2 regions of the Mesorhizobium sp. B2-8-5 genome follow, and region 1 is predicted to be linked to the other one. Evidence: riboswitches for the same ligand, from Rfam matches in the RefSeq annotation. Region 1 holds a riboswitch; the other holds the start of a gene.
The links. Region 1 has a riboswitch for thiamine pyrophosphate ahead of FJ430_RS24845 (YkoF family thiamine/hydroxymethylpyrimidine-binding protein). Riboswitches for the same ligand answer to the same signal wherever they lie in the genome.
Positions count from the first base shown of each region.

Region 2: linked by a shared signal. The riboswitch ahead of thiB (thiamine ABC transporter substrate binding subunit) and the one ahead of FJ430_RS24845 (YkoF family thiamine/hydroxymethylpyrimidine-binding protein) in region 1 are both predicted to bind thiamine pyrophosphate.

Region 1 covers NZ_CP083951.1:5,033,217-5,048,283, reverse strand. Annotated here, with positions in the region: gene FJ430_RS24885 (DUF982 domain-containing protein) at 190-540, opposite strand; gene FJ430_RS24880 (DUF1236 domain-containing protein) at 754-1,053, shown strand; gene FJ430_RS24875 (hypothetical protein) at 1,185-1,394, shown strand; gene FJ430_RS24870 (DUF2934 domain-containing protein) at 1,514-1,759, shown strand; gene FJ430_RS24865 (porin) at 2,132-2,632, shown strand; gene FJ430_RS24860 (porin) at 2,653-3,153, shown strand; gene FJ430_RS24855 (hypothetical protein) at 3,160-3,369, opposite strand; gene FJ430_RS24850 (hypothetical protein) at 3,523-3,867, opposite strand; TPP riboswitch at 4,087-4,199, shown strand; gene FJ430_RS24845 (YkoF family thiamine/hydroxymethylpyrimidine-binding protein) at 4,190-4,798, shown strand; gene FJ430_RS24840 (ABC transporter permease) at 4,908-5,732, shown strand; gene FJ430_RS24835 (ABC transporter ATP-binding protein) at 5,729-6,502, shown strand; gene FJ430_RS24830 (ABC transporter substrate-binding protein) at 6,499-7,515, shown strand; gene FJ430_RS24825 (hypothetical protein) at 7,572-8,069, opposite strand; gene FJ430_RS24820 (hypothetical protein) at 8,070-8,276, opposite strand; gene FJ430_RS24815 (tetratricopeptide repeat protein) at 8,366-11,437, opposite strand; gene FJ430_RS24810 (tetratricopeptide repeat protein) at 11,410-12,813, opposite strand; gene FJ430_RS24805 (helix-turn-helix transcriptional regulator) at 13,007-13,639, opposite strand; gene FJ430_RS24800 (hypothetical protein) at 13,720-14,001, shown strand; gene FJ430_RS24795 (hypothetical protein) at 13,998-14,294, shown strand; gene FJ430_RS24785 (GcrA cell cycle regulator) at 14,382-15,067, shown strand, end outside.
Region 2 covers NZ_CP083951.1:1,356,366-1,371,432, reverse strand. Annotated here, with positions in the region: gene FJ430_RS06635 (helicase-related protein) at 1-159, shown strand, start outside; gene FJ430_RS06630 (RNA-binding S4 domain-containing protein) at 311-697, shown strand; gene fdxA (ferredoxin FdxA) at 849-1,187, shown strand; gene FJ430_RS06620 (CarD family transcriptional regulator) at 1,560-2,141, shown strand; gene FJ430_RS06615 (amino acid ABC transporter ATP-binding protein) at 2,441-3,211, opposite strand; gene FJ430_RS06610 (ABC transporter permease subunit) at 3,208-3,888, opposite strand; gene FJ430_RS06605 (amino acid ABC transporter substrate-binding protein) at 4,052-4,825, opposite strand; gene FJ430_RS06600 (RNA polymerase factor sigma-32) at 5,131-5,994, shown strand; gene FJ430_RS06595 (caspase family protein) at 6,166-7,182, shown strand; gene FJ430_RS06590 (tetratricopeptide repeat protein) at 7,182-8,156, shown strand; gene FJ430_RS06585 (M48 family metalloprotease) at 8,230-9,696, opposite strand; gene thiQ (thiamine ABC transporter ATP-binding protein) at 9,850-10,638, opposite strand; gene thiP (thiamine/thiamine pyrophosphate ABC transporter permease) at 10,635-12,251, opposite strand; gene thiB (thiamine ABC transporter substrate binding subunit) at 12,476-13,477, opposite strand; TPP riboswitch at 13,529-13,634, opposite strand; gene FJ430_RS06565 (thiamine diphosphokinase) at 13,771-14,415, shown strand; gene FJ430_RS06560 (ABC-F family ATP-binding cassette domain-containing protein) at 14,426-15,067, shown strand, end outside.

The sequences.
Region 1 (15,067 bases):
CCGGTTGATCCGGGATTCGCAGGCCAAATCCTAAAACTTGCGGTCAAGGCCAATGCGCACGGCGTCCTGGCGGATGGTCGTCATACGCGTTGTGAGGCGTGATCAACAGACGCTGCCGCTCCAGCGGGCGCCGCTGGCCCTGCGGGCGTCATGCCCGTCGCTGCCGACCGGCCTTTGACCGGCGAGGGACTATCCAGGCACGTGTCGGTTCTGTGCCCGGCTTTCGCGTACCCGGCTTCGCCTGACCTTTGCTTCGCGCAGCACCGCGACCGGATCGGCGCCGGTCCATTCGATTCCGGCCTTCCGCGCGAAGACCAGGAACGCCTGCCGCGCCTTGTCGAGATCGATCTCTCCGGTCCGCGCCGCCTCACAGGCGCGGAATGCGTTGGCGTAGCTATCGCCCCGCGTGGCCTGCGGCCATTCCTTGAGAAAGTTCTGCATCCCGGTGAGCGTGGCGATCTCGCGCTTGAAGCCGGCGCCCACGGCAATGGCCACGGGGGCCCGAAGTTCGATGTCGCTTCTGATGGGGCCTTCTTGCATGACTGCGGCATCCTTTGATTTTCAAAGACTTGGGCAGTTTCAATGCCTTCCAATGCAGAGCCGATGCGAAGGTTCCGCCAAATCAATTAGTCGTGGCTGACGGAACAACACCCTGCCGGCGGCGTTTGCCCCGGGAGCTCCCATGTTCGACCTGCCCGTGTTTCCGCCCCGCGGAGGCCAGGCGGAGCTCGCCAACGCAACAGGAGATAAACGATGAAAACCACCCTCATTCCAGCTGTCGCCGGCCTGGCTCTGATGGCCGGCATCGGCATCGCGGCCGCGGACGAGGTGATCGTCACCCCCGAGCAGCAGACCGTGGTCAGGGAATATGTCCACAAGCATCCGATCGCCTCGGTCAATGTGCTCGGCCTCGAGCTCGGCGTCGGCTCGACCGTGCCTGACACCGTCGAGCTGCAGCAGGTTCCGGACGTCCAGTACCGCTATGCGGTCGTCAATGACCATACGGTGCTGATCGATCCCGGCACGCGCCGCGTTGTTCAGGTGATCGAGTAGATTTAGTCCTGAAAGAGCCCGATCCTCTCCCCGGAGCATCGGGGAAGGATCGGGCTCTTCTCGTATCCGGGCATAAGGCCTAAGATAAACAGCGGTTTGGGAGGCAACGAAGCGCGGAAGGAGTCGTTGCCATGCATCATCCACACGTCGAATCACCTGACATTGCCCGCCAAGTCGACAGACTGCTGGCCGAACGCGGCGATGGGCTGCTGTCGATCAAGCAGGCGGTCGCGCTGCTGCGCGAGCGCACCGGAACCGATCGTTCCGACGCCGACCTGGCCGGACTGATCGTCAAGAAGGCCGCGTATCTCGGCATCGCGGTGCTTTCCGACGAGAAGTGAGCCATCACCGGATATTGCTTCAAGATGCGTTTGCGCGCCGCGTCTACACCCAAGACGGCACGCGAAAATTGGGCTAATGTTTGGCTGGGGAACAGTCCCAAACCGTAGGAGGCGACAAAGTGACGGACGACAGGCACGAACGCATTCGCCAACGCGCGCACGAGATTTGGGAGCAGGCCGGCCGGCCTGAAGGCGCGCATATGGAGCACTGGGACCAGGCGACGGCCGAGATCGATGAGGCGGGCAGGCCGAAGAAAGCCGCCAAGAAGGCCGCTGCCGCCAAGGTCGAGAAGCCGAAGGCCGCGAAGGCGGAGAAGCCTGCCAAGGCCCCCAAGGCGCCACCCAAGTCGAAAGCCAAGGGCTGATCGCGTCCTAAAGGATTACGGGCAGTCGTCAGACCGTCTGCCGCATAGTTGACCCACCGGCGACGGCGACCTGCAAAGCCGCGGCCTGCGCCAGCTGCGCGGGCCCACCTCGGCGAGCCTGCCGGGCAGATCGCCCGGCATCGCTTGATATTAGAGAGTGTTAATAAGCCTCGACGCCACAGCTGCAAATCATCGGGGAATTACTGATCAGGTTGAACTGTTTACTGTAGCTTGGCTGCAATATGTGTTCAATAGATGAAATGCTCCCAGTAAAAGTCAGGCATTGAGCGGAAGGCGCAGTTGACTCCGCGCGCTCGCATGCGCCTTTTTCATGCGAGGCTTTCTCTCAACATCCAACTTCGGGGATCAGGCATGCGGGGTATCAACCGTGTCATTTCATTTGCGTTTCTAGCTGTGGCGGGCGGTCTCTCTGCGCCTTGCCAGGCAGCGCCGGTCGAGTACGTCAGGGTCTGCACGGCTTATGGCGCGCAATACCATTACAGTCCCGGCACCGCCACCTGTATCAATGCCAACACGGGCGAGACGCGCAGCTTGACGGAGGACGGTGTGGTCGACGGCAAGACGGCGTTGGCGAGCAAGGTCGACGACATTGACCGCCGCGTCCAGCGCGCCTTCGAGGGTGCATCGGTGGCCTCAGCGCTGGCCGGCCCGGACCTGGTGCAGGGCGAGCATTTCGGCGTGCGCGTCAACTGGGGCAATGCCGGTCAATCCAACGCCATGGGTGTCACCGGCGCGGCGGTTCTTGGCGAGGGCTTCATGCCTGGCGGCAACGGTCGGCTGGCCGGCGCCGCGGGCGTCGGCTTCTCCGGCAAGACGGTCGGCGGCAATGCCGGCCTGCAGTTCACCTGGTAAGCGCGACCGAGGGGCAATCAATGTTCAGATATCTTCTTGCGCCGGCGATCCTCGGCGCGGCAACGCTCCTTGCGGCGCCATCCCAGGCGGCAGTCGCGTATGTCAAGATCTGCTCCGCCTATGGAGCCAATTACTACTATAGCCCGGGCACGGACACCTGCATCAATGCCCAGACTGGCGTGACCAAGAAGCAGGTCGACGACGGCAATGGCGGCGAGATGACCGAGGTCGGTAAGACGGCGCTCGCGGCCCACGTCGATGACATCGACAACCGCATCACGCGCGCCTTTGAGAACGCCTCGATCTCGGCCGCGCTCGCAGCGCCCGATCTCGTCCAGGGCGAGCATTTCGGTGTGCGCGTCAACTGGGGCAATGCCGGCTATGCCAATGCCTTCGGCATCACGGGCGCCGCGGTGCTGAGCGAGGGCTTCGACCATGGGGGCCGGCTGACCAGCACGCTCGGCATTGCCTTCGCCGGCAGCCAGGTCGGCGGCAATGTGGGGCTGCAGTTCAGCTGGTAGGGGAGGCTATCGTCTCCCTTGCTTTCCGGCGTATTGCGCGACCGCGCAAATGAGGGCCAGCGCCGCCATATCGCAGGCGGTCCGCGACGGCGACGGTCCCCTGGCGAAAAGCACCGCGTCCGCGACGGGGATCGTCAGGCCATGCTTTCTGGCGAATGACGTGACTTCGTAGGGCTGGTCGTCAGGCTGTATGTCGATGTCGATACGCTGGTCCATCAAACGAGTTCCTCCCTGGTACGCGGCTTTACCCTCCTTCGCCTGAGACGAATTTAACCACCCGCCGCTCAGCCGCGTCCACCAATTGCCAATTGTATGAAACGATGCATTTTTCGACGGGCGGCCCAAGGGTTGTAGGGGGAGCTGCCTGCCTCACCACGCATCGCTCGACCGGGCAAACCTCATGCGGGCCGCGATCATCGCGCTTTCGCATTCGCTGATCAGCCTGAGATTGCGCAGATACCGCGCCACCGTCTCCGGGAGCCAGGCGGCGCAGGCCTCGACATAGGCGCGGCCATGCACCAGCGTGCCGGTCGAAAGCCGCTCGTCCTTCTCGGCGATCACCTTCAGATATTGCCGGATGAAACGGATGTCGTCGGCGATGTCCTGGCTGGCCATGCGCCAGGCGCCGGCAACGCGTTCGCGCTCGGCGAACGGCAGTGGCGAGAGCAAAGGGCGGGAGAGGTCGGCGAAAGCGCCACGGTTCGCGGTATTCAAGCAAGTCCCCTCAAAGGAAGGGAAATATCGTACTTTATGTACGAAAAACAATCAAGCCGGATTCGTACATTTTGAACGACACTGCGGTTGCGATACCGCGGTTATAAGAAATCTGCGAAAATCTTGTAACCCGGCATCTCCCTTAGGGAGATGGGGCCCTTGGCTCAATTGGCCTCGCAAAAAACCGCTTTCCCATTCGCTCGAACAGTGCTTTAACGCGGCCATCCACAGGGGTGCTCCGTACGGTCGGGGCTGAGATGGCGGCGGCAAGCCTCCGGACCCTAAAGCTGATCTGGATAATACCAGCGGAGCGAGGCGGGCCATGTTTTCCGGCGCACAGATTTCCCTTTATCCCATGGCTGACGATTTCGTCGGCGTCATCCTTGGCGCGTTGGGCGCGCTCGATCCTTACCGCGACAGGCTGAGGATCGAGACCGACGATATCTCGACGCTGCTGGTCGGGCCGCCCGAAGTGCTTTTTCCCGCCATGCGCGACCTGTTCGTCGCGGCGGCGAAGAGCGGCAGGCACTGCGTGCTGTCGGCCGCGGTCTCGCGCGGCTGCCCCGGCGAGCCGGACGACCCGATCTGCCGCTCGGACGAGATAGGCGGCCCGGCGATTCCGCTTGAGGAGCGCAAGCGCGCCGCGCTCCGCGCCGTCGAGGCGACGCCCTCGACCGACCAGCCGGTGGCGGCGCAATTCTCGCTCTATGTGATGGGCACCGGCGACCACATGGACGAGATCTATGGCTGCATCGACTTCCTGAAAAACTCCGGCGTCTTCGACCGCTCGAAGAATTTCTGCACCAGGCTGCGCGGCGATGCCGGCGCGGTGTTCGCCACGCTCGCCGAAGCCTTCTGCCGCTTCGGCCCCGGCGCGGGCCACGTGACGCTCGACATAACGATTTCGGCGAACAGCCCGACCGCGGTTTGAGCCGCGTAGCGCTGCCGAGGTAGATGTGATGGCTGTTTCGTTCGGTTCTACACCGCAAGAAGAGTCTTCCGAGATTGGCGAAAGCCGGGGTGCCGTCCAATCTCCCCCCTTGCGGGGGAGATCAGCCCTTGCTTCCGCCTTCGCCAGGATCTTCCCCGCCGCCATCGCTTTCGCTCTTCTCCTCATCGCCTGGGAGCTCTACGCCCGCCTCGGCGGCATCGCGTCCACCGTGCTCCCCGCGCCCTCGCGCGTGCTGGCGCAAGCCTGGGAGAACCGCTCGGCGCTTGCCGACAACACGCTGCCCACCATCCGCGCCACGCTGGCGGGCTTTGCCTGCTCGCTCGTTGCCGCCTTCATCCTCTCGGCGCTGGTCGACTTCCTGGCCCCGTTGCGCCGGGCGCTGTTCCCGCTGCTGATCGCCAGCCAGACCTTGCCGCTGGTGGCGATCGCGCCGCTGGTGGTGCTGTGGTTCGGCTTCGGGCTGCTGCCAAAAATCCTGCTCGTGGCGCTGGTCACCTTCTTCCCGATGATGGTGGCGCTGGTCGAAGGCTATGCCGCCACGGCCAAGGAGATCAGCCAGATGCTCGCCGCGATGGGAGCAGGGCGCTGGCGCATCTTTTGGCTGGCGCGGCTGCCGTCGGCGCTGCCCTATTTCTTCGCCGGACTGCGCATCTCCATCACCTATGCCGTGGTGGGCGCCATCTTCGCCGAATACGCGGGCGCCGCGAAGGGGCTCGGCATCTACATGCTCAGCGCCAAGAACAATTTCCGCCCCGACCTGGTGCTTGCCGCCGTCGCGGTCAGCTCGGCGCTGACGCTGGCGCTGTTCGGCCTCGCCGTGCTCGTCCAGCGTCTCGCCATGCCCTGGGAAAATGCAGAGGGCGAAAGGGCGGGGCGCGACGGCGGCAAGCCTGTCGGGGAGGGCCGGCCATGACCCGGCTCGAGCTCCGCGACGTGCGAAAGAACTTCGGCGCGCTCGAGGTTCTGGCCGGCGTCTCTCTCCATGTCGGCGCGGGCGAGTTCGTCTCGATCCTCGGTCCTTCCGGCGCCGGCAAGTCGACATTGTTCCAACTGCTCACCGGCGCGATCCGGGGCGAGGGCGAGATGCGCTTCGACGGCGCGCCGCTCGATGGCGCCCGCTTCGCCTTCATGCCGCAGCGCGACGCGCTGATGCCGTGGCGGCGCGTTATCGACAATGCGGCGCTGGGGCTCGAAGTCCAGGGCATGAAGCGGCGCGCGGCGCGCGAGCGCGTGGCGCCGTTGTTCGCCGAATTCGGCCTTGCCGGCTTCGAGCGCGCCTGGCCGGCCGAACTGTCCGGCGGCATGCGCCAGCGCGCCGCGCTCCTGCGCACCGTGGTGCAGCAGCGCGACATGCTTTTGCTCGACGAGCCGTTCGGCGCGCTCGACGCGCTCACCCGCGCCGCCATGCAGCGCTGGCTGGAGACGATGTGGCGAAACTATCGCTGGACGGCGCTGCTCATCACCCATGACGTGCGCGAAGCAGTGCTTCTGTCCGACCGTATCTATGTGCTTTCGGCACGGCCCGCGCGCGTGGTGCGTGAGGTGGCCGTGCCGCTGCCGCGCCCGCGCACCGAGAGCGCGGCGCTTGCCCGCGAGGCCGCGGCGATCGAGGCAGGCATCCTCGACACGCTGCTTGGCCAGTCCGATCCGAATTTCCGACCATCCGATGGAGAATTGAAATGACCGATCTGACCCGCCGCCAGGCGCTGTTTCTGGCCGCCGGCCTGCCTCTTGCCGGGGCCGTCACGCACGCCCGTGCCGCCACCACGCAAAAGATCACGGTCGCGCTCGACTGGACCGTCAACACCAACCACATCGGTCTGTTCGTCGCCCGCGACAAAGGCTTCTATCGCGACGCCGGCATTGACGTGGAAATCCTGCCCTATGGCGATACCGGCTCGGGCACGCTGGTCGCCAACCGTGTCGCCGATTTCGGCATTTCCGGCTCGCTCGGCCTGTTCACCCAGAAGAGTGCTGGCGCCGACCTGAAGGCCGTCTACGCCGTCGTCCAGTCGGAGACCGGCCGCGTCGTCTTCAACGCCGACCGCGCGGCGATCAAGAGCCCGAAAAATCTTGACGGCCTGACCTATGGCGGCTTCGGCAGCGCCTGGGAAAACGCGCTGCTGCGGACCATCATCCGCCATGACGGCGGCAAGGGCGATTTTTCGACCGTGACGCTGGGGACGTCCGCATACGATGCGCTGGCCAACGGCTCGGTCGATTTCACGCTCGAAGTCTCGACATGGGAAGGTGTCGAAGCGGAACTGAAAGGCCTCAAGCAGCGCAGCTTTCGCTACGCCGACTACGGCGTGCCGGACGAGCACACCACGCTGATCGTCTCCAGCAACGGCTTCCTTAGCGCCAATCCGAAAGCCGCCGCCGCTTTCGTCAAGGCGACGCGGCGCGGCTATGCCTTCGCGGTCGATCAGGCGCTGGAGGCGGGCGAACTGCTGATCGCCGCCAACAGGGACACACTCGCCAACCCGGCGCTGATCGACGCCTCGCTGAAGGCGCTGAACGACGGCCATTTCCTGAAGAGTGCCAACGGCGCCATCGGTACGATGGACAAGGCAAAGATGGAGGCGATGGGCGGGTATCTGTTTGCCTCGGGGATATTGCTCGACGGCAATGGCAAGGCGTTGAAGGAGAAGCCGGACATCGAGGCGTACTTCAGCAACGGGTTTCTGGGCGCCTGAGAGGACGAAGGAACGCGGTGTCGCGCCGGAACCCGTCCGGAAATCCGGTGCGGAGCCTAATTCTCAACGATGGCGCGAAGCAGCGCGGTTTTGATGTGCCACCCGGGTTCGCCATGCAGTAACAGGGCGGCCTCATAGAATCTCGCCATGGCCGGGCACAGGCCCGGGAAGTCCTGGTTGGCGTTCGAGATAGCCTCCATCTCGGCCGACGTGCCGCCGATCTTTGTGAAAACGTCGGCGACCAGCGACCAGTCCTGATCGCCGGGCACGGCCGCCGGTAGGCCGCTTCTTTTGGCGGCGCCGAAGGCGCGGAACAGCGCGGCGCCGATCCTGTCCAGGTCAGCCAGGAAATCGTGGCCGGGCGCACTGATCGCGTCCGGCCCGTTGCGCAGGTAATTGTTGCAGGTGGCCGGTGTTTCGCGCGCCATGACATGATTGAGCATGTCGAGTTGCGCCGAAAGCGCTTCCGAAGCGTTGCTGTCGGGGGTCGTGGGTAGGAGTGGCGCATATCTATGCCTCAGATCGGCGACCGCCTGTCTGCTGATATTGCGCACTTATGTTTGGCTTCCGGCCTGGGCCGCGGCAGTGATCTTGCGCAGCATCGCATCGTAGTCGTCCGGAAATTCGCGGGCGATAGCCTCGAATATCTGGAGATCCTGCTTCCGGATCTCGGCATCGATGTCGGCGGTGGTCAGCGTCTGGGGCGGCATCTTTACTGACTGATAGTGGTGATGTCTGCCGCTGCCGAACATCGTTGGCATCACGTTAGTCCCAACGATGCTTACGGGGACGACCGCCGCGACTTGCAACCATTTCCAAGGTGACATCCGCCTGCGCTCCGACACCCTTCTCACTCTGCCCCAAGGCTCAGCGCCTTCTTGCGGTCGGCTTCCGCACGCTTGCGGTTGCCCTTGGCTTCCCACACAGCGCTACGCGATTTGTATGCGCCAGCGAAATTTGGCCTTAACTTGATCGCTTGGTTGAGGTCGGCGATGGCGCCGTCATAGTCCGCTTTGCGGGCGCGGATCGTGCCGCGGCCGAAGTAACCGAAAACGTTATTGCGATCGAGTCTAAGAACCGTTTCGAAATCGCTGAATGCCCCTGTGTCTTCGTGGTGCTTCATGCGGAACATGCCTCGACCGGCATAGATCCTTGCGTTCATTGGATCGAGACGGACGGCGTTTTCGTAATCCGCCGATGCCCCGTCATAGTCCCCCTGGTAGCTGAGGACGCGGCCGCGATCGCTGTAAGTGTCACCGATGTCGGGGCCGATAGTGATCGCCTGGCTGAAATCGGCGATGGCACGGGCATAGTCGCCCTTCGTCTCCCAAAGGATGGCGCGCGCTACATATGCGTCTCGGAAGGTGGGGAACAGGGCAATCGCTTTGCCATACTGCGCGATGGCGCCGTCATAGTCATCCCTGCTGTCCAGCACTTGTGCATTGTTGAAAGCCGCCCTGGCTCCAGGCGGAATGCCACCCGCCGAGGTCGCCGCTCCGCTCTCGATCTTGCCTGACGTCCTTGCCTTCGCCGCCGCCGCAAGCTTGAGGCCCTTGCGGGCGAGGCTCATCTCCGGATCGAGCTTCAGCGCCTGGTCGAAATCGGCGATCGCCCGGCCAAAGTCACCCTTGGCAGCGAAGGCGCCGCCGCGCCCGAAATAGGCCTGCGCGTCATTGGCGTCGAGCTCGATTGCACGGCTCAAATCGGCGATGGCGCGATCCGGTTCGTTCTTTTTGGTCCACGCGACGGAACGGCCCATGTAAGCGTCCGAGTAGTCAGGGTAGAGCCCGATGACCTTGTTGTAGTCCTCGATCGCCGCGTCGTATTTGCCTTTGTCGACAAGCGCGATGGCCCGTCCGACATAGGGCGAGGCATCTTGCGGATCGAGCGCCATCGCCTTGTTGAATTGGGCGATCGCACGATCATATTGGCCCTTGTAGTAGAAGGCGTAGCCGCGATCGACCAGAGCGTTTAGCTTCTTCGAGGATGGCGCGATCGCGTTGCCGCCGGCACCGCCTTTCTTCTGCGTGGCCATCGCTGCTTTGCGCGCGGCGGCGTAGTTTGGATTGTGCGGGTCTAGTTTGGCAGCTTGGTCGAGGTCGGCAATGGCATCGGCGTAGTTTTTGCCGTCGGCTCGCACCATACCGCGTCCGTAGTAGCTTGCGGCGTCTTTCGGATCGATCTCGATCGCCGCTGAAAATGCCTCGATCGCTCGCTTCGGGTCTCCCGTGGCGTACCAGGCCGCTCCGGAACAGAAGAAAGCGCCGCTCGCTTTCGGGTCGAGCCTGATGGCCTTGATGCAATCATCAAGCGCGCCGTCCGCGTCGCCCGCTGCGGCCTTGGCCAGACCACGGCGCATGAGCGGCGCGGCCGCATCGGGAATAATGGCGATGGCCTTGTCGTAATCGGCGATCGCGCGGGTAAAATCCTTCTTGCCATCAAACGCCCTGCCACGGCTGAAATAGGCGAGCGGGCTCTTAGGATCGATAGCGATGGCCTCTTCATAGGCCTCGATCGCTTCGTCATACTTTTCTTCGTGCAAGAGGCTGTCGCCGTTGGCCACCGCGACGAGGACGCGGGGATCACTGGTGTCGATAAGCTTCGCCAACTTCGGATCGGCAAGCGAAAGATCGTCACTCGCACCAGGCTTGACCGCAGACGGGGTTTCTGCTGGCGCAACTGCGGTGGCGCTCTGTTCGTTCGCCGTTATGTCGGAGCCGTCCGCTTTGGTCATGCCATCGGCAGGCTCCCCGCTGACGTCCGCCGCTGCCTTGCGGGCTACGGCATAGTCACCATTGCCGGGATCGAGCTTGAGCGCCTGATCGAAATCGGCGATGGCGCCGGCATAGTCTTTCCGATCCGCCCGCACCATGCCGCGCGCGTAGTAGCTGGCGTCATGCCCGGGATCGATCCCGATCGCCACCGAATAAGCGGCGATGGCGCGCCCGGTGTCGCCCTTGGCGTGCCAGGCCATGCCTTTGCAATAGTGGGCGTCGCGCGCCTTCGGGTCGAGCGTCGCTGCACGATCGCAATCGGCAAGCGCGCCATCGACGTCGCCGGACGTCACCTTGGCGAGCCCCCGGTGAAAATACGCGGCGGCAAAATTGGGGGCAAACTGGATGACCCTGTCGAAGTCGGCGATCGCCTGGCCATAATCGCGTATGGCGGCCCTGGCCCTGCCGCGGCCGAAGTAGCCGAAGCGGTTGTCGGGTTCGAGCGCGATCACCACGTCATAGGAGCCGATCGCCTTGTCGTATTTGCCCATGCCCAGCCAGGCATCGCCTTCCAGGATCGCTTGGAGCGCGCGCTGGTCTTTTGTCTCCAAGGTCTTTGCGGCCAGCGTGTCGTCCGTAGCCGCCAAATTCGGACGGACGATTTGTGGCTTTGGAGCAGCGGCCGCCGCCTTCGGCTGCTCAGGGTCCCGCGACGGTTCAGTTTTGCCCTCATCGCCGGCAGCCTGCTCGTCGCAGCTTGCCGACCGTGCGGAATCCAACTCCACGGCGCGCCGGCAATCCGCCGCCGCGCCGGCCTGGTCGCCCTTGAGCGTCCTGGCGCGGCTGCGGCCCAGATAGGCGTCGGCATTGTCGGGGTCGAGGCTGATCGCCTTGTCGAAATCGAGCAGCGCGCCGTCGACGCCGTATTTCGACAACCGCATCTGGGCGCGCTCGAGCAGTGTCTTGGCGGTCGCCGGATCCCCGCTTGGCTGCGTAGCGGTCGGCTGTTGGCCAGGCAGATTTTCCCAATACGTGCCTGCGCGTTTCCGATCGAGTTCGACCGCTCGCCGGCAATCGCCGATGGCGAGGTCGAAATTGCCGACGAGTGCCTCGGCGATCGAGCGGTTGTAATAGGCATCTGCATTGTAGGGATCGAGGCCGATGACAAAGCTGAATGTATCTATCGCGCCCTTGGGGTCGACCTGCATCGCCTGCAACCCCGATTTGAGGTTCCAAGCAATGGCGGCGGAGTTATCCTGCTTGGCATATAGTTGCGGCGGCGCATATGACTCGGCGACTGCAGCACGGGTTGCCCGTTCGCCCTGCTCCTGCTGATTTGGACGCTGAGCCTTTCTTTGCGGTAGTCGGCGTTGGCCGGATCGAGCGCGATCGCTTTGTCGAGGTCCGCAATTGCCTTGTCGGGATCCTTCGCCTCCCAGACGACTGCCCGCTCGAAATACGATTTTGGATCGTCGGAGCTGATGGCAATCGCTTTGTCGAGGTCGGCAAACGCCTCTCGTGAATTGCCGATCTGGGCCATGGTCATGCCGCGCACGCGGTAAGCTTGGGCGTTGGCCGGATCGCGGCGAACGGCGTCATCCAGATCGGCGATAGCGCGGGCATAATTCTTCTTTGAGGCCCAGCTCTTGGCGCGGTTGAAGTGGAAAGCGGAACTTGCTGGATTGAGCCGGATCGCCTCGTCGAATGCGGCGATGGCGCGGGTATGGTCGCCCTTTTCCTGCCACTCTACTCCAATCGCATTTTGAGCAGAAGCTGGGTTTGGGTCGGTCGCGCCGTCGCCCGGCTCACCGAAAGCCTCGACAATCAGTCGCGTGCAATCGCGCCCCTTGTCCGCATCGATATTGGCGATGCGCTTGCAATCGGCCTTGGCTCGCTTGCGATCACGCTCGGCGATCGATGAGCGGGCCCGGTCTAGGTAAGGAGCGATAGGGTCAATACGGACGCTCTCCGCTTTGTCGTAGTCGGCCTGGGCTCGCGCTGCGTCGCCCTTGTCTTCCCACACAACGCCGCGCACGCCATAGGCCATTTCATTGGCGGGATCGATGTCGATCGCCTTGTCGCAATCGGCGATAGCCCGATCATGCTCGCCTTTCTTGTTGAGCGCCCGCGCGCGATCGGCATATCGGCTTGCATCATCCGGCGTAAGCGCGATCGCTTTTGTGTAGTCCGCGACGGCCCGGTCGAAATCCCCTTTGCTCTCCCAGGCGATGGCGCGATTGGTAAATGCGCGGACGTAAGTCGGATCGAGCGCGATCACCTCGTTCATATCGGCGATGAGGTGGGCAATATCGTTCCTCTGTGCATAGGCCAGGCCGCGCACAAAATAGGCGCTTACGCGAAGATCAGGCACCTCGCCTCTGTCCTCGGCGATTGCGGTGCAGGCGGCAACCTGCCGGTCGGCGGAAAATTTGCTCTCGCTGAAGCAAGTGTTGTAGTCTTTGCCAGCCGCGAATGTTTTGCCGCCGAAAGCACCAAGCACAACCACCCCTGCCAGCGCCAGGAGCGGCCCGCGCGAAAGCCAGGCAACAAACGCGCGCATCAGCGCGGCGGTGTGGCGTGACATGATTGATCCTCCCCCCGGAGTGATCGCGACTGCTCTCGCGGATACCTATATAGTTCTGTTTTTGTTCCCTAATGCAAGCAGAAATTGCGGTGGCTGCATTTATGCCCTTGGATGGGCCAAGTGGCGCTTGGCGAGGACCTTGCGAGAGGGAAGCAAAGCAGCGCCTCAGCTTGGCGGCATCGCTCCCAACGGCTCACATATCGATCATCGACCTTTTCACCCGCCCGATGATGGTGATCGCGCCCTCCAGCTCCGGCGGCGGGATATCCATATAGGACGCCGGCTGGAACGGCGGGTTGTCGTTCGGGCGGTAGCGCTTGTAGGTGGCGCGTCCCGTCTCGTCCGAGATCACGTAGCAGCCATTGGTCACCAGCCGCTTGTCGCGCAAATTGACGAAGATGATCGAATCCGGCGGCGAGATCTTGTTCATCGACGGACCGTCGACGCGCAGCGCGATCCATTCGCCCTCCTCGAGGTCGGCGGTGGGGATGGTCGGATAGTCGGAGAGGTTGACCACGCTGTCCTGGCTGCCGAGCTCGCCGGCGCTGATCCACGACACGATCGGCACGTCGACGGTGACGGGCGAGGGCATGAGGCTGACGGGCGCCGCTTCCGCGCCATCGGCATTGAACAGGAGCCAGCCGGGGTCGACGCCGAACAGCCGGCCGTATTTCTCCGCCGCTTTCCGGGACAATGGCCGATTGCCGTTCTCATGGCTGATCAGCGTGTTCTTGTTGATGTCGCGCAAGGCCCGCGCCGCATCGCTGGGCGAAGCATAGCCGGCCTGGGCGCGCGCCTGCTGCAATCTGTGCCGGGAATCCATCATCGTACAAAATGCCTGAAAATAATCGTCCAAAGTGTACGATTATGCTTGCGCGTCATTCGTACATAACGTACGCTTAGCGCATGATCGTACATTCCGCAAGCTCTTCCGCATCGCCCGCCGGCGGATCCGCCCAGCCCGCCGGCATTCCGGAGCTTATTGATTCCTGGCAGAGCATCGGCGCCTTCGCCGCCGACGTCGGCTGCGGCTACGAGGCGGCGCGGCAGATGCGCCGGCGCGGCCGCATCGCGCCGCAGCACTGGCCGCATGTGATGGCGGCAAGCCGCAGGCACGGCATCGCCGGCGTCAGCTACGAATCGCTGGCCGGCCGCGCCGCGGCCGCCATGCAAGGGGAGGCGGCATGAACGCGCCTCCCTCGATCCATGAATTCCAATCGCCCGGACCGTCCTCCTCCCCGGTCCGGGCGCTTTCCGGGGCGCTTGCCCCGGATCCGGTCGAACCGCCCGCACCCCGGTTCACCGGAGCGGCCGGAGCCGTTCCTCCCCCGGCTCCGGCCGCCACTTGTGGCGGCGCATCCTGCATCCGCACCGAGGACGGAACCGTCATCCTGTTCGACCGGGCGACGGGCCTTGCGGTGTCGGGCCTGACCCGCGCCGCGGCCGAGGCAGCGCTGCTTCGGCTGACCAGCACCGCCTGACTTCAACCGATCGCTGACCTGACCGCGGCCTCGCGGCCGAACCCTGGCGCTCGTCCGCGCCTTCGACAAGCAAATGGAATGAGAAGAATGGCCGCCGCCTACACGCAAAAGGAAATCGACGAGATCGCCACCTGGCTGAAGGAGGGGCTTTCGGCCTCGCGCATCGCCGGCCGCTTCAGCGCCCTGCGCGGCGCTCCGGTCTCGCGCAACGCCATCATCGGCATCGTCCACCGCAACACGGGCCTGAGCGCCATCGGCTTCGCCAATCCCAAGGGCGGCCGCGCCGGCGGCCGGCCGAGGAAGCATGCCGCACGGCCGGATCGCCCCGGCCGGCGCGCCAGGGTGGCCGCTGGAGGCGTGACGCTCTCCGAACCTGCAGCGCTTGCCAGATATGCCGAGCTTGTAGAAGGCGCCGGCGCTGAAGCGCTTGATCTCCGCCTAACTGGGGGCGATGCCCAGTCCACCCTCCGCAGCCGCAGCGCAGCTGCTGCGGAGGACGGGCGGGACAGAGGGGAGCGCTGTCCGGCCGACCTCTCAGCCTGTGGCATCACCACACAAACGGACGCCGTCACCGCCCGCGCTCCCAAGCCAAAGAAATCCAAACCCCGCAAACCCGCGCGCATGCTTCCGCCCGCCTGGCTCACCCCCGGCGGGCGCGAGAAATCCGAAGCGCAGCGCTACAAGCTGCCCGCGCCGCCGCCGCCGGTAAACCCCGGACGCCAGCCGCATGTCGCGGCGATGCGTTTCCTCGACTGCCTGTTCGGCCGCTGCCG
Region 2 (15,067 bases), 2.8 Mb from region 1:
CGGCCCGAATGGAAGGGCAACAGGCAGGACGGCAAGGGCAACGCCCAGGGCGGCAAGCCGGCCTTCCAGGGCAAGCCGCGCGAGGAGCGCCCGCAACGCTTCGATCCGGATTCGCCCTTCGCCAAGCTCGCCGCCTTGCGCGACCAGCTGAAGAAATAGGTTCGAGCATGATCCCGAAAAGTGGGGCCCGGTTTTCGGGCGAGATCATGCTCCATCAAAGAGCCAGCATGATCCCGAACCGAAGGACCGCGCCAGCGAAAAGTGGGAACCGGTTTTCCGATAAGATCGTGCTCCAACAAAGCTAGCCCCGATGGTTGGAGAGGGCCGCCAGCGCATCGACAAATGGCTGTTCTTTTCGCGCGCGGTGAAATCGCGGTCCCTGGCGGCGAAAGTCGTCGTCGCCGGGCGTGTCCGCATCAATCGCGACAAAGCAGCGCAGGCCTCCGATCTGGTCAAGCCCGGCGACGTTCTCACCATCACGCTCGAGGGCCGTATCCTGGTCTGGAAGGTGCTGAATTGCGGCACGCGACGCGGTCCGGCCGACGAGGCGCGGCTGCTTTACGAGGACATGTCGCCGGCGCCGACACCCAAGGGCGAGACGGTTCCGGATGCCATTCCAGGCCTGCGCGAGGCCGGCAGCGGGCGCCCGACCAAACGCGAGCGGCGGCAGACCGACCGCCTGCTCGGCGATGATTGAATTGGGCCAGCCGGACCGCCAGCGGCGAGACCGCTGGAATTCTATTCCCCGGGGCCGGCAGTGCCCGAATGCCCTGCCCTTGCAAGCAGCCGGCAAAGGCGTTACCTCAACCTGAAAAAGCCGAGCAAATCGGGACGTTCCGGAGCCTGCAATGACCTATGTCGTGACCGACAATTGCATCAAATGCAAATACATGGACTGCATCGAGGTCTGTCCGGTCGACTGTTTCTACGAGGGCGAGAACATGCTCGTCATCCATCCCGACGAGTGCATCGACTGCGGCGTGTGCGAGCCCGAATGTCCTGCCGACGCGATCAAGCCGGACACCGAGGGCGGCCTCGACAAATGGTTGCAGGTCAATTCCGAATACGCCGAGAAGTGGCCCAATATCACCGCCAAGAAAGAGCCGCCCGCGGACGCCAAAACCTTCGACGGCGAGGCCGGGAAGTTCGAGAAATATTTCTCGCCGGAGCCCGGTGAAGGCGATTGATGCTGGCGCCGGCGACGCCGGCATGACGCGACGTAACGCGACCGATACAGTTGCTGTCTTGACAGGCAGCGACCCCGTTTGGCGTTAGCGAACGCAGCAAAACCTTGATTCTTCCGACTTTTTGTGTTACATCAACGAAACATGCCGGTGACACAACGTCGATTTATGGCGCTAACGCCCCAAATCACTGAAAGGTGAGCTTTTAGATCCGGACCAGAGCGATCTGGGGCAGGCGGCCGCATTCGTGCGGTATGCCGGTCCCTGCTTTTCCGGTGGGTTCATCCTGTTGCGCGGCTAATGGTCGGCTATCGCCGACCCCATCGGTTCGAGCCGGCATGATGCCGGCTGCACAACTAAGGAGTTCAGGGCGTAATGGCAACGATCACCCCGCAGAAGAAGTCCAACGCGGCCCGCCACGGGTTCAAGACCGGCGAGTTCATCGTCTATCCGGCGCATGGCGTCGGCCAGATCGTGGCGATCGACGAGCAGGAAGTTGCGGGTCACAAGCTGGAACTGTTCGTCATCGATTTCCAGAAGGACAAGATGCGGCTCAAGGTACCGGTCGCCAAGGCGACCTCGATCGGCATGCGCAAGCTGTCGGAAGAGGACTATGTCGACCGCGCGCTGAAGGTCGTGCAGGGCCGCGCCCGCATCAAGCGCACCATGTGGTCGCGCCGCGCCCAGGAATATGATGCCAAGATCAATTCCGGCGACCTGATCTCGATCTCGGAAGTGGTGCGCGACCTTTACCGCGCCGACAACCAGCCGGAGCAGTCCTATTCCGAGCGTCAGCTCTATGAAGCCGCGCTCGACCGTATGGCCCGCGAGATCGCCGCTGTGAACCGCATGTCGGAGACCGAGGCGGTTCGCCTCATCGAGGTCAACCTCAACAAGGGTCCGAAGCGCGGCGCCAAGGCCGACAACGAAGAATCCGAACAGGAAGAAGCTGCCTGAGCTTTTTCGCTCATTGAACTACGAAGAACCCGGCCTCGCGTCGGGTTTTTTGTTTGGGCTTAAAGCATGTCTCCCGAAAGTGGACCCGGTTTCGGGACAAAGACATGCTTAAAATCAAAACTTAAAGCAGGTCGCGTGAATCCTTTTTCACGCGACCTGCTTTAATGCATGTCGCGCAAAAGTGTGCAGCGGTTTTGCGACAACGACATGCATGAAAACAAAGCCTTGAAGAAGCGGCGGCCCCCGCTCTTTACCCGGACCTTCGGTCCGGTCTCCCCACAAAAGGGGAGGTAAAGGACTCAGCCGCCAGACTCCTTCTGCGCTTCTTCCTGCCGCAGCGAGGCGATGAAGCGCTTGGTCCGCTCGCGCTCCGGATTGTCGAACACGACCGAGGCTGGGCCTTTCTCGACGATCGAGCCGGCATCGAGAAAGACGACCTCCTGCGCGATCTTGGAGGCGAGCCTCAGATCGTGCGTCGCCATCACCATGGTTGTGCCTTCGCGGGCAAGCTGCCCAAGCACGTCGACCACTTCCTGCGCCAGTTCCGGATCGAGCGCCGAGGTCGGCTCGTCGCAAAGCAGCACGCGCGGCGACGGCGCCAGCGCCCGGGCGATCGCCACACGCTGCTGCTGGCCGCCGGACAGCGTCGCCGGCCAGGCATCGGCCTTGTGCGCCATGCCGACCTTTTCGAGCAGCGCCATGGCCCGCTCGCGCGCCCTTGGCTCCGGCCATTTCAGCACCGTCACCAGCCCTTCCATGACATTCTCGATCGCGGTGCGATGCGGGAAGAGCTGGAAATTCTGGAACACCATGCCGGTCTGCAGGCGAATGCGCTGGATGTCCTTGGCCGGCACCTTGATGCCCGGATGGAATTCCAGCCCCTCCTCGCCGATGCGCAAAGCGCCCGACGTCGGGATCTCCAACAGGTTGATGCAGCGTAAGAGCGTGCTTTTGCCGCCGCCCGAAGGGCCGACCAGCGCCGTCACGCTGCCCTCGTCCAGGCTGACGGTGACGCCTTTCAGCACCAGATTGTCGCCGAAGCGCTTTTCGATGTTGCTGAGGCCGATCATGCGTTGGCCTCCAGGAACCCGCCATAGCGGTTGAGCCGCACCTCCAGCCGCGCCTGTAGCGCCGACAGCACCGAGCTCAATGCGAGATAGAGCGCCGCCGCCTCGACATAGAGGATCAGCGGCTCATATGTGGTGGCGACGATGCGCTGCGCCGCCTGGAACATCTCGGGCACCGTGATCGCCGCCGCCAGCGAGGTATCCTTGACCAGCGAGATGAAGGTGTTGGAAAGCGGCGGCACCGCGACGCGGCCGGCTTGCGGCAGGATCGTGCGCCGCATCGCCTGGCTCCAGGTCATGCCGATCGAGTAGGATGCCTCCCATTGGCCTTTCGGCACCGAGCCGATGACGGCGCGAATGATCTCCGACGTATAGGCGCCGATGTTGAGCGTGAAGCCGATAAGCGCGGCGGGAAAGGCATCGAGCAGGATGCCGACCGACGGCAGGCCGTAGAAGATCAGGAACAACTGAACGAGCAGCGGCGTGCCGCGAAAGATCCAGACATAGAAGCGAACCAGCGCAACCAGCGGCTTTGGACCGAACAGCCGGATCAGCGCCGTCACCAGTCCGGCGATGAGCCCGAGCGCGAAGGACAGGAGCGTCAGCGGCACGGTGAAAATCAGCGCCGCCCACAACAGCGTCGGCAACGATTCCAGCATCAATTGCAGCCAGTGCGGCACGGAGCGCTTCTCCCTTCCAGATACGGCGGCGCGTTCCCCCGTCTGGACTGACTATCATGCAAAAACCGGCGGGCCGTCAAAGACGGCGGCGCATGAATATCGTGCAAAAAATAACGGGCCGTCTTTGACGGCCCGCCGGTTTCCGAACAAGAGGACGATTGCCTTACTTCGAAACGTCCTGGCCGAAATATTTGTCGGCGATCTTCTGGTAGGTGCCGTCGGCCTTGATGTCGGCCAGCGCCTTGTTGATGGCCGCGACCAGCTCCGGATCGCCCTTGCGCACGATAACGCCGGAATAGTCGGCATTCTCTTCCTGCGCGGCGATCTTCACATTGGCGTCCGGCTTGTGCTTCTTGAAGTCGAGGAAGGACAGGCTGTCGTTGATGGTGGCGTCGGCGCGGCCGGTGAGCAGAAGCTGGATCGACTGGTCGAAGCCGTCGGTGCCGACGAGCTCGGCGCCATTGGACTCGGCGAGCTTGCCGAAGTTGGAGGTCAGCGACTGCGCCGACTTCTTGCCCTTGAGGTCGGCGAAGGTCTTGATGTCGGTGTTGTCGCCGCGCACGATCAGCACCGCCTTCGAGGCGATGTAGGGATCGGAGAAGTCATACTTGGCCTTGCGCGCATCGGTGATGCCGACCTCGTTGATGACGGCGTCGTAGCGGTTGGCGTCGAGGCCGGCGATCAGCCCGTCCCACTTGCCTTCGAGGAACTCGACCTTGACGCCGAGCTTGTCGGCGATGGCCTTGGCGATCTCGACATCGAAGCCGACCAGGGCGTTGGATTCGTCATGATAGGTGAAGGGCGCGTAGGTGCCTTCGGTGCCGACCTTGATGACGCCCGCCTGCTTGATCTGGTCGAGATTGGCGCCGGCATGCCCGGCCGTGACCGCCAGAACCTGCAACGTTCCGGCGACAAGGAGCGATTTGAGCCATTTCATTTTTCTGTGATCCCGTTTTGACCGGTGCCCCGGCGCGATTGTGAGAGCCGGAAACTGACAGATAGAAGGCCGCGAAATAAGGAACCAGATTTCAAAAATCGGCTCTTCCAGAAATCCGTTTCTCAAAATTGCCTGATAACCGCCAACCGACTCTTTCGGGCCGATAACAAAACGTTCCCGCTGGCAATATTTGCCCCCTCGGACGGCGGAACCATCGATGCGCCTGACACGTTGCATGGCTGTTGTAGGGCGCGGCGGCATCTTTTCAACCGCTGTAAGCCCACTCACCACCAAAAGGAGCCGGCATGATCGAGGACGCGGCAGGACGGACGCTGGTCCGGGCGGCAATGAAGGCTCCTTATCTCGAGCGTGACGAGGAGCATGTCCTCGCCTTGCGCTGGAAGGAAGAGAACGACCAGCACGCGTTGCACAGGATCACCGTCGCCCATATGCGCCTGGTCATCTCGATGGCCTCGAAATTCCGCCATTACGGCCTGCCGCTCGGCGACCTTATCCAGGAGGGCCATGTCGGCCTGCTCGAGGCCGCCGCCCGTTTCGAGCCCGCGCGCGAAGTGCGCTTCTCGACCTATGCCACGTGGTGGATCCGCGCCTCCATGCAGGATTACATCCTGCGCAACTGGTCGATCGTGCGCGGCGGCACGAGTTCGGCGCAGAAGGCGCTGTTCTTCAACCTGCGGCGTCTGCGCGCCCGCCTCGCCAACGGCGCCGAGCCGCTCTCCAATGCCACGCTCTATCGCGAGGTCTCGGCCGCGCTCGGCGTTCCGGAAGCCGACGTTGCGATGATGGATTCACGCCTGTCCTCGCCCGACAGCTCGCTCAACGCGCCTTTGGCCGATGAGAACGGCGCCGCCGAGCGGATGGATTTCCTGGTCTCCGAAGACCCGCTCCCCGACGAGATCGTCGGCGACCGGATCGACATCCAGCGCCGGGCTGTCTGGCTGAAGAGCGCGCTCGGCGCGCTCAACGCCCGCGAGCTTCGCATCATCGAGGAGCGCAGGCTGAGCGACGACGGCGCCACGCTGGAAGCGCTCGGCGAACAGCTCGGCATCTCCAAGGAACGCGTCCGCCAGATAGAGGCCCGCGCCATGGAAAAGCTGAAGCTGGCTCTTGTGAAGCAGAATCCGGAATTTTTGGCGGAAGCGGCCTGAAATTAATGTAATTAAAAAATCAAAGATAAGAAATTTATTAAATAAGAATATATTCGCCGTCGAGGCGATTTTTCCTCGGTAACGCATATTGATTGTGAGCTCTTTAACAGACCGCTGCGCCGCAATCGGCTTTTTTGACGCCTCCAGATCATAACATATGGGGGATCTGCCATGCTGCGATGCTGCGCGCTCCTTGCAGCCCTGTTCCTCGTGGGCCTCACGACATTCGAAGCGCACGCCGATCGAAGGGTTGCCCTCGTCATCGGCAATTCCGAATATCGCGAAATCCCGGCGCTCAAGAATCCGGACAAGGACGCGGAAGACGTGTCCAATACGTTCCGGCTGGCCGGCTTCGAGGTGTTCGCCGCCAAGGACCTGACCAGGCTTCAGTTCGAAGAGCGGTTCCGCAACTATCTGGCGGCAGCCGACGGCGCCGATCTCGCGGTCGTCTACTATTCGGGACACGGCTTTCAGATCGGCGGCGAGAATTTCCTGATTCCGGTCGATGCGTCGCTGAAAGATGCGGCCGACATGGAGGTCCAGGCGATCAAGGTCGACGACATATTGCGGCAACTGCGCTCGAGATCGAAGATCCAGATGATCATCCTCGACGCCTGCCGCAACAATCCCTTCCCGCGCAAGGACTATTGGCTGCGCGACCAGTTGATCGTCGCCGGCGACAGCGGACTTGCGCAGGTAACAGGTTCGCAGAACACGCTGATTGCCTATGCAACCGAGCCGGGGGCGGTCGCCTATGATGGTTCCGGCGATCTCAGCCCGTTCTCGTCGTCCTTCTCCCGCCGCGCGCTGGCGCCGGACCAGGAGATACGCTCGGTCATGGCGGCCGTGCGCCGCGACGTGGTCAAGGCCACCAACGGCAAGCAGGTTCCGTGGGAGAACTCCTCGCTGATCGACGATGTCGTGCTGATGCGCGGGGCGGAGCAACCAGCGCCACCGCCTTCCGACGCGCAGCAGAACGAGCAGGTGGCGGAGCGCGGAATCCAGGTTGGCGATGTCGCCGAGGCGATTGGAAGTCGCGATATCCGCGTCCCGGTCGGCGTCGGCCCGGTTCCGCTGAAACTGGTCTTCCGGCCAAGGATGCCTCGATCAGCCTCAAGCTTGCGAGCTACCCGGCGACCGGAACGCTGTCCTTGCCCGGTCGCGTCCTGTCGCCGCAATCGAGCCTGATGGCCGCCGAGGTCGACAATCTGCGCTACGAGCCGCAGATCGGCTCGGCCGCTCCCGTCGAAGTCGGCTTCGAGATCCGTGTGGGCAACGCCGCGAAGCGGGCGACGATGAAACTGTCGCCGGGCGCCGACCCTTGCGACCAGGCCGCCGGCGAGCCGCTCGACCTGCAGGGCGTCGTCTCGGGACGGTTGCCGAACGAGATCGGCGGCGGGGCTCTCGAGACCTGCGAGGCGGCGGTGAAGTCCTACCCCGACATTGCGCGCTTCCGTTACGAACTGGGGCGGGCGCTGCTGGCGGCGGGCAGGATCGACGAGGCCAGGCAGGCCATCCAGGAAGCCGCGGACAAGGGACATATCCGCGCCCTGTTTGCGCTCGGCTCTATCGCCTCGTCCGGAACAGGGACGGCTGTCGATGCATCGAAGGCGAACGGCCTCTATTCGAAGGCGTCGGACAACGGAGACCCCTACGCCCTGGCCGCCTGGGGACGCGCTTTGTTCAATGGCATCGGCGTCGAGCGCGACACCGGCAAGGGCCTGGACCTGCTGCTCCAGGCAGCGGCGATGGGACATGTCGACGCCATGAAGGAGCTTGCCGTGATCTTCACGGAAGGCCGCAACGGCGTGCCCGCCGACCCGGCCCGCGCCCTGGCTTTCCTCAAAGCCGGCATGGAGCGGCAAGACGTCTATTCGATGGGCGTTCTCGGTCTTTCCGCGCACCCCGCGCGCACCACCCCCGTGGTCATGGCGTGCAAGGCCCCGAAGGTCATCACGAAGATAAAAGTGGTGCGCGTGCCCGTGTCGAAACCGAAGACCGTCACACCGACAATTCCGGGGGCACCAAAGGTCAAGCCGATGCCAACGGGAACCGGGAGGACATCCTGGACTGGTGGCAGTAGCCGCGCTGCCAGCACCGGCGGTGGCAATACCGGCGACGGCGAAGGTGACGGCGGCGACACCGGTAGTGACGGCTTGTGAAGGACAACGGCTCCCGGCCCGGGCGATTGTTCAAATAGCCGACGGCGCCTGGTTGGTGCGAATTCGCAGGTCCCTACCTGTCGGTGACGATCTTGACCTTGTCGCCCGACGACACTGTCGCGCCCGGCGACATGGCGTTGAGCACGCGGAACAGGTCGAGCTTGCGGTCGACACCGACCATCTGCGCGGCGAGCGAGCCCATGGTCTGGCCGGCCTGGACGGTGACGACCCTGATATGCAGCGGCTTCAGCGCCGCCTTCTCGGCCGGACTCAGCACGCGGAAGGAGCCGCTGACCGAGCGCGCCACCGGGTCCAGCGAAGTGCTGGCCGAGGGCGCGGCCGTCAGCAGCCTGTAGACTTGGCCGCCGGCGCGGATCACTGCGATGTCGAACTGCCAGCCTTGCGCGCTGGCATGCGCCGTCGCCGCATCGTTGCCGTTGATCGTCTCCTGGCGCACGCTGGCGTCTTCCAACCCCGCCACCCAGCCGCTGCGGATGTAATCGGTGAGCGAGACGGACTTGTCGATCGCCACGCCGTCGAAGCGGATGGCGATGTCGCCCGGCCCGGTCGCGGTGACGGCGGCCGCCGAATTGTCGATGACGAAGCCGTCCGGCACCGTGAAGGAGACGCCGAGATTGGGGTGCATGAAGGTCTGGCCGCGCACATAGCCTTCTTCCGGCGTGTCGCCGTAAAGCAGGCCGTCGATGCCGGCCAGAAATGCGTCGCGGTCGCGCGTGCCGACGCCGGGCGGGCCGAAATTGCGCGCAAGGCGCTGCGCCAGCTCGATGCGCTGCGGCGTGTTGGGGTGCGTCGCCAGGAAGTCGAGGCTGGCGTCGGTGGCGCCGCTGACCGAGCGGAAATCCGTATAGGCCGACATCGACTGCAGGAAGCGACCCGCCGCATAGGGATCGTAGCCCGCCTCGCCGATCGACTTGATGCCGATGGCGTCGGCCTGCAGTTCCTGGTTGCGCGAGAATTGCGCAAGCCTGAGCTTGCCGCGGATGAGCGCCGCCTTGGCCGTCGGGCTGTCGCCGAGCACATCGGAAACCACCTTGGTCGCCAGGCCTTCCTCGGCTTCGAGTTGCTGCCGCTGCAGGCCGTGATTCGCGGTGACGTGGCCCATCTCATGCGCGATGACCGCGGCAAGCTCGGACGAATCGTTGGCCAGCGCCAGCAAGCCGCGCGTCACATAGAGATAGCCGCCCGGCAACGCGAAGGCGTTGACGTTGGGTGAGTTGAGGATGGTGATGCGATAGGTTTGGGTAGGGTTCGCCGACACCACCGTCAGATTGCCGACGACCTTGGCCACCATGCGTTCGAGCCTGGGGTCGGAATATTCGCCGCCATAGGTGGCGAGAATCCGCGGATGCTGCGCCTTCGCCATTTCGGCGAGCTTGGCGTTGGCGACGACATTGTCGACGGTGATCGGCTTGTCGGAAGGCTGGAAGCCGCTTTCCTGCACGTCCGGCGGCGTGAACATCTGGCAACTGGCCAGTACGGCAACACTCGCCAGCGCGAGAAATCGTGCCAGCGGCCTCATCCAAACCTTCTCAGCGCCGGTCGACAGATCGGCTTCCTTTCGAACTCTTTCGGCAAATCGCTGCCCAGCCGGACTAGCATGGCCGGACCTAGCCACACTCCCCCGGACAAGGCAAGCAAACGCCGGATCGCCCGTTGCCGGTTTGGCCGTAAATTATGTCCGCTTCCAGGCAATATGTTGTGATCCGGCAACGGTGCCGGCTCGATCGCCGATATAGCGCCGGAAGGCGTCCGGTCCAGACCGATCGAAGAAATCATCCGCCGGCCCGGTTGCCGCGATCGTGCCTTCGTCGAGAAAAGCCACGTCCTGGCCGATGCGGCGCGCATCTTCCGGCTGATGCGTGACGAACAGCACCGTCATTTCGCGCTCGGCATGGATGCCGGCCATAAGGTCGAGCATGTCGTCGCGCAGCGCCGGGCCGAGCGACGCGAAAGGTTCGTCGAGCAGCAAGACTGGCCGGTCGCGCAACAGCACCCGCGCCAGCGCCACGCGTTGCCGCTCGCCGCCGGAAAGCTCGCGCGGCAACCGCCTTTCCTTGCCCGCAAGACCGACCCGCGCCAGCGCCTCGGTGACGTCGGCGCGATCGGCATCGCCGAGTTTGAGCGACGGCGAGCGGCCGAGCCCGACATTGGCTTCGACCGAAAGATGCGCGAACAAATTGTTTTCCTGGAACACCATCGACACCGGCCGCGCCGAAGGCGGCGTGTTGCCGAGATCGGCGCCGCCGATCAGCACCTTGCCCGCATCGGGCGTTTCGAAGCCGGCTATCAGATTGAGCAGCGTCGACTTGCCGGAGCCGCTCGGCCCCATGATGGCGGTGATCCTGCCGGCCGCGAATTCGGCGTCGAAACTGAAGGAGGATTCGCCATAGCTGAACGAGACGCCCTCCAGCGCGACGGTGAGGCCCTTTTGCGCGGCGGCGCCATCGATGCTCGTCGTCATGACTTTCCTTCCCGCCCCAGCCAGTCGGCGGCGACCACCAGCATCAGGCAGACGAGGCCAAGCAGCAAGGCAAGCCCCGCGGCGTCGGCTGTCCGGTAGCTGCCCATGCGCGCCAAAAGCAGATAGGGCAAGGTCTGCACGGAATCGCTGCCGAACAGCGCGATCACGCCGAGATCGCCGAGCGACAGCGCCACGGCGAAAGCGAAGCCGGTGGCCAGGGGCCGCCTGAGCGACGGCCAGTCGATCAGGCTGAGCCGGGTCCAGCCGGATATGCCGAGCGCCAGGCAAAGCCGCTCGTGGCGCTCGCTCGCCGCGTCATAGGCCGGGCGAATGGCGCGGATGGCGAAGGGCATCGCCATCACCGCGTTGACGGCGACGACCATGGCCGGCGCGACGGCGAAGACATCGGTGACGTGGCGCAGCGCCAGGAACCAGCCGGCGCCAAGGACGATTGGCGGCACGACCAGCACGAAGCCGGCGCCAGTGTCGGCGGCATGTTCGAGCAGGCCCATGGCGCCGCCTGCCCGGCGCCGCAGGGCCAGCGCGCGCCGCGCCGCGATCAGCGCCAGCGACAATGTCACGCTGAGCAACGCCGCAAGCAGGGCGAGGCCCGCGCTGGTGAGCGTCGCGCGGCGCACCGCCTCCTCGTCCGCCAATCGGCCGAGGTCGGCCTGAAGGCCTGAAAGCACGGTCGCCAGCATCGGCCCGGCGACGAACAGCAGGGCCAGCGCGATGAGGCCGGCGTTCAGCACGCTTTCGGTCCGTCCCGCCGAAAGGTAGCGGCGTGGCGCCACCGGCAGATTGGCATCGCCGACCGTGTTGGCGCCGAGCCGCGTGAGCGCAACGACCACGACGAAGGTGAGCGCGATCTGCAGCAGCGTCAGCACCACGGCGCGCGCGGGATCGAAGTCGAAGCGCAGCGCCTGGTAGATGGCGACTTCCAGCGTCGTCGCGGCCGGACCGCCGCCCAGCGTCAGCACGATGGTGAAGGAAGTTATGCAGAGCATGAAGACCAGCCCGGCGATCCCCGGCAGGGCCGCGCGCAGCACCGGCCATTCGATCAGCCGGAAAGCCGGCCGGGCTCCCATGCCGAGCTGACTCGCCAGCCGCCACTGGTCGGCGGGAACGGTGCCCAGCGCCTCGAGGAAGAGGCGCGTGGCCAGGGGCAGGTTGAAGAAGACATGCGCGACAAGGATGCCGGAGAGGCCGTAGATTCCCGGCCAATCCCCACCGCCAAGTTCGGCGAAGACGCCGGCAAGATACCCCGCCCGTCCATAGAGCGCCAATATGCCGAGCGCGGCGACGATCGCCGGCAAGGCCAGCGGCACGGTGAACAGCTGCAAGATCAGGCGACGCCCGGGAAAGGTCGGATGTCTCGACAAAGCGCGCGCGACCAGCAGCGCCGGCGCGACCGACAGCAGCGTCGACAGAGCCGCCTGCCACAGCGTGAAGCGGGCGACGCGCAGGAGGTAGCCGTCGAAGGCGGCGGCAGCGCCGGAGAGATCCTGCGCGCCTTCGAGGACAAGGCCGGCGAAGGCGCCGCCAATAAGGAAGCCGATGGCGGCAAGGGCGATGACGCCGGCGGGGATGCGGGAGTCACGCGCGTGTCGCACGCTGCGCCATTTGAGTTCGAGCTAACGAGCGCCGCGTTCCTTCGCGCCCCCCTCTGTCCTGCCGGACATCTCCCCCTCTAGGGGGGAGATTAGCAGCTTCGACGCCCCGCTTAGTCCTGCAGCATTGGAGATTGGCGAAAGTCGGCGTGACAGCCAATCTCCCCCCCTGAGGGGGAGATGTCCGGCAGGACAGAGAGGGGGGCCTCGGCGCAAGCATCGCAGCCCTACTTGCTCATCACCGCCAGCCACTCATCCACCCAGGCCTTGCGGTTGGCAGCCACTTCCTCGGGGCTGAACAGCAAGGTCTTGGTCGGCTTGACCAATTTGTCGAAGGCCGGGTTGAGCGGCTTGTCGGTCTTGCCGGCCGGGAACATCCAGTTGGTCTCCGGAATCACGTCCTGGAATTTCGGTCCGGTCATGAAGGCGATGAACTTTTGCGCCAGCGGGTTCTTCGCGCCCGTCGTGGTGATGCCGGCAACCTCGATCTGCAGGTACTCGCCTTCCTCGAAAGAGGCCGCCTGATAGCGCTCGGTGTTCTCGGCCACCATGTGATAGGCCGGCGAGGTGGTGTAGGAGAGCACCATCGGCGCCTCGCCCTTGGTGAACAGGCCGTAGGCCTCGCTCCAGCCCGGCGTCACCGTCAGCACCTTCGTCTTGAGCTTTGCCCAGGCCTCCGGCGCCTTGTCGCCATAGACGGACTTCACCCACAAGAGCAGGCCTAGGCCGGGCGTCGAGGTGCGCGGATCCTGGATGACGATCTTGTCCGTGCCGGCGCCCTCCACCAGGTCCTTCAGGCTCTTGGGCGGTGTCTTCAGCTTCTGTGTGTCATAGACGACGGCGAAATAGCCATAATCGAACGGGACAAAAGTGTCGTCGCTCCAGCCGCCAGGCACGTTGATGCCGGAGACTTCGCCATGCGGCGCGAACAGGCCGCTCGCCTTGGCATCCGCCGTCAGGTTGGTGTCGAGGCCGAGCACGATGTCGGCCTTGGTGCCGGCGCCCTCGAGCTTCACGCGGTTGAGCAGCGCCACGCCGTCGGCCACCGAGACGAATTCGAGATCGCAGCCGCATTCGGCCTCGAACTCCTTCTTGACGGCCGGGCCCGGCCCCCAGTCGGCGGTGAAGCTCTCATAGGTATAGACGGTGAGCTTGTCCCTTGCCTCTGCAGGCGCGACGCTCGCCAGAAGCGAGACAAGACCGGTTGCGAGAATGAGATTGGACAGCATTGCGCGCATCGGCGCCTCCTTCGTTCGAGTGACAAGGATTGAGGCGCCGGATGGTCCGAAACGTCTAATCCCTCCGCCGGTACAAACCGGATCAGGTTCAGCGGGTTGGCTTGATCGCCTCTCAGCCGGATCACGTCCGGCACCCCGTTAGAGCGTTTCGACAGATAGGCCCCGCCGAAGCGGCGCGCAAGCGGAAGTTTGCCGGGCAGCTGATGTTCGGACGGCAGGCGCGCAACCGAAGCGCGGGCCGTCCGGCTTCCGTTTCGCTTGGAGGGCTGGTAAGGGCCACGGCCATGGGCACATTCACCATCCTGCTTGGCGGCGAGCTTGTCCGCACGCCCCGGCTCGAACGCCAGATCGAAGGTTCGCGCGTCATCGCCGCCGACGCCGGCATCGGCCATGCCCGCATGCTTGGACTGGTGCCGGAGCTGTGGGTCGGCGATTTCGACTCGGTGCCTGCCAATCTGCCGGATGATCTCGCCGCCGTTCCGCGAAAGGTCTTTCCGGCCGAAAAGGACATGACCGATGGCGAGCTCGCCATAGCGGAAGCGCTCCAACGCGGCGCCACCAGCCTTGTGCTGGCCGGCGCCTTCGGCGGCAAGCGCGCCGACCATGCTTTCCTGCACCTGGCGCTGGCCGTGCGGCTGGCAGAGGCCGGCACCGAGGTCTTGCTGACCAGCGGCGCGCAGGAAGGCGTTCCCATCCTGCCTGGCAAGGCCGGCTTCGACTATGACGACGGCACCTTGTTTTCGGTGCTCGGCTTCTCCGAGCTCGCCGGCCTGACGGTGACCGGCGCCAAATGGCCGCTCGACCGCGTCGAGGTGGCGTTCGGCTCCTCGCTCACTATATCAAACGAGGTCAAAGGGCGGCTCGACATCGCGCTGGAGCGCGGCCGGGCGCTGCTTCTGGCCCACCCCTATCCTCTTCCAGAAAGCTGACATTCCAGACATGGCGCCGCCACTCCTCAATCTCGACGGCATTAAACTGACCTTCGGCGGCACCCCGCTGCTCGACGGCGCGGCGCTCAGCGCATCCGCTGGCGAGAAGATCGCGCTGGTCGGACGCAACGGCTCGGGCAAGTCGACGCTCCTCAAGATCGCCGCCGGCATGATCGAGCCGCAGGACGGCGAGGTGTTCCGCCAGCCTTCGGCGACCGTCCGCTATCTGCCGCAGATGCCGGATATGGACGGCTTCGCCGACGTGCGCGCCTATGTCGAGGCGGGCCTCGGCCCGGCCGACGATCCGCATCGCGCCACCTATCTGATGGAGCATCTCGGCCTTACCGGCGAGGAGCGTCCGAACGACCTTTCCGGCGGCGAGGCGCGCCGCGCCGCGCTTGCCCGCGTCATGGCGCCGGAGCCCGATATCCTCCTGCTCGACGAGCCGACCAACCATCTCGACCTGTCGGTCATCGAATGGCTGGAAGAGGAACTCGCCCGCACCTCCTCCGCCGTCATCCTGATCTCGCATGACCGCCGCTTCCTCGAGCGCGTCACGCGCGCCACCGTCTGGCTCGATCGCGGCCAGACGCGGCGGCTGGACAAGGGCTTTGCCCATTTCGAGGAATGGCGCGACCAGGTGCTGGAAGAA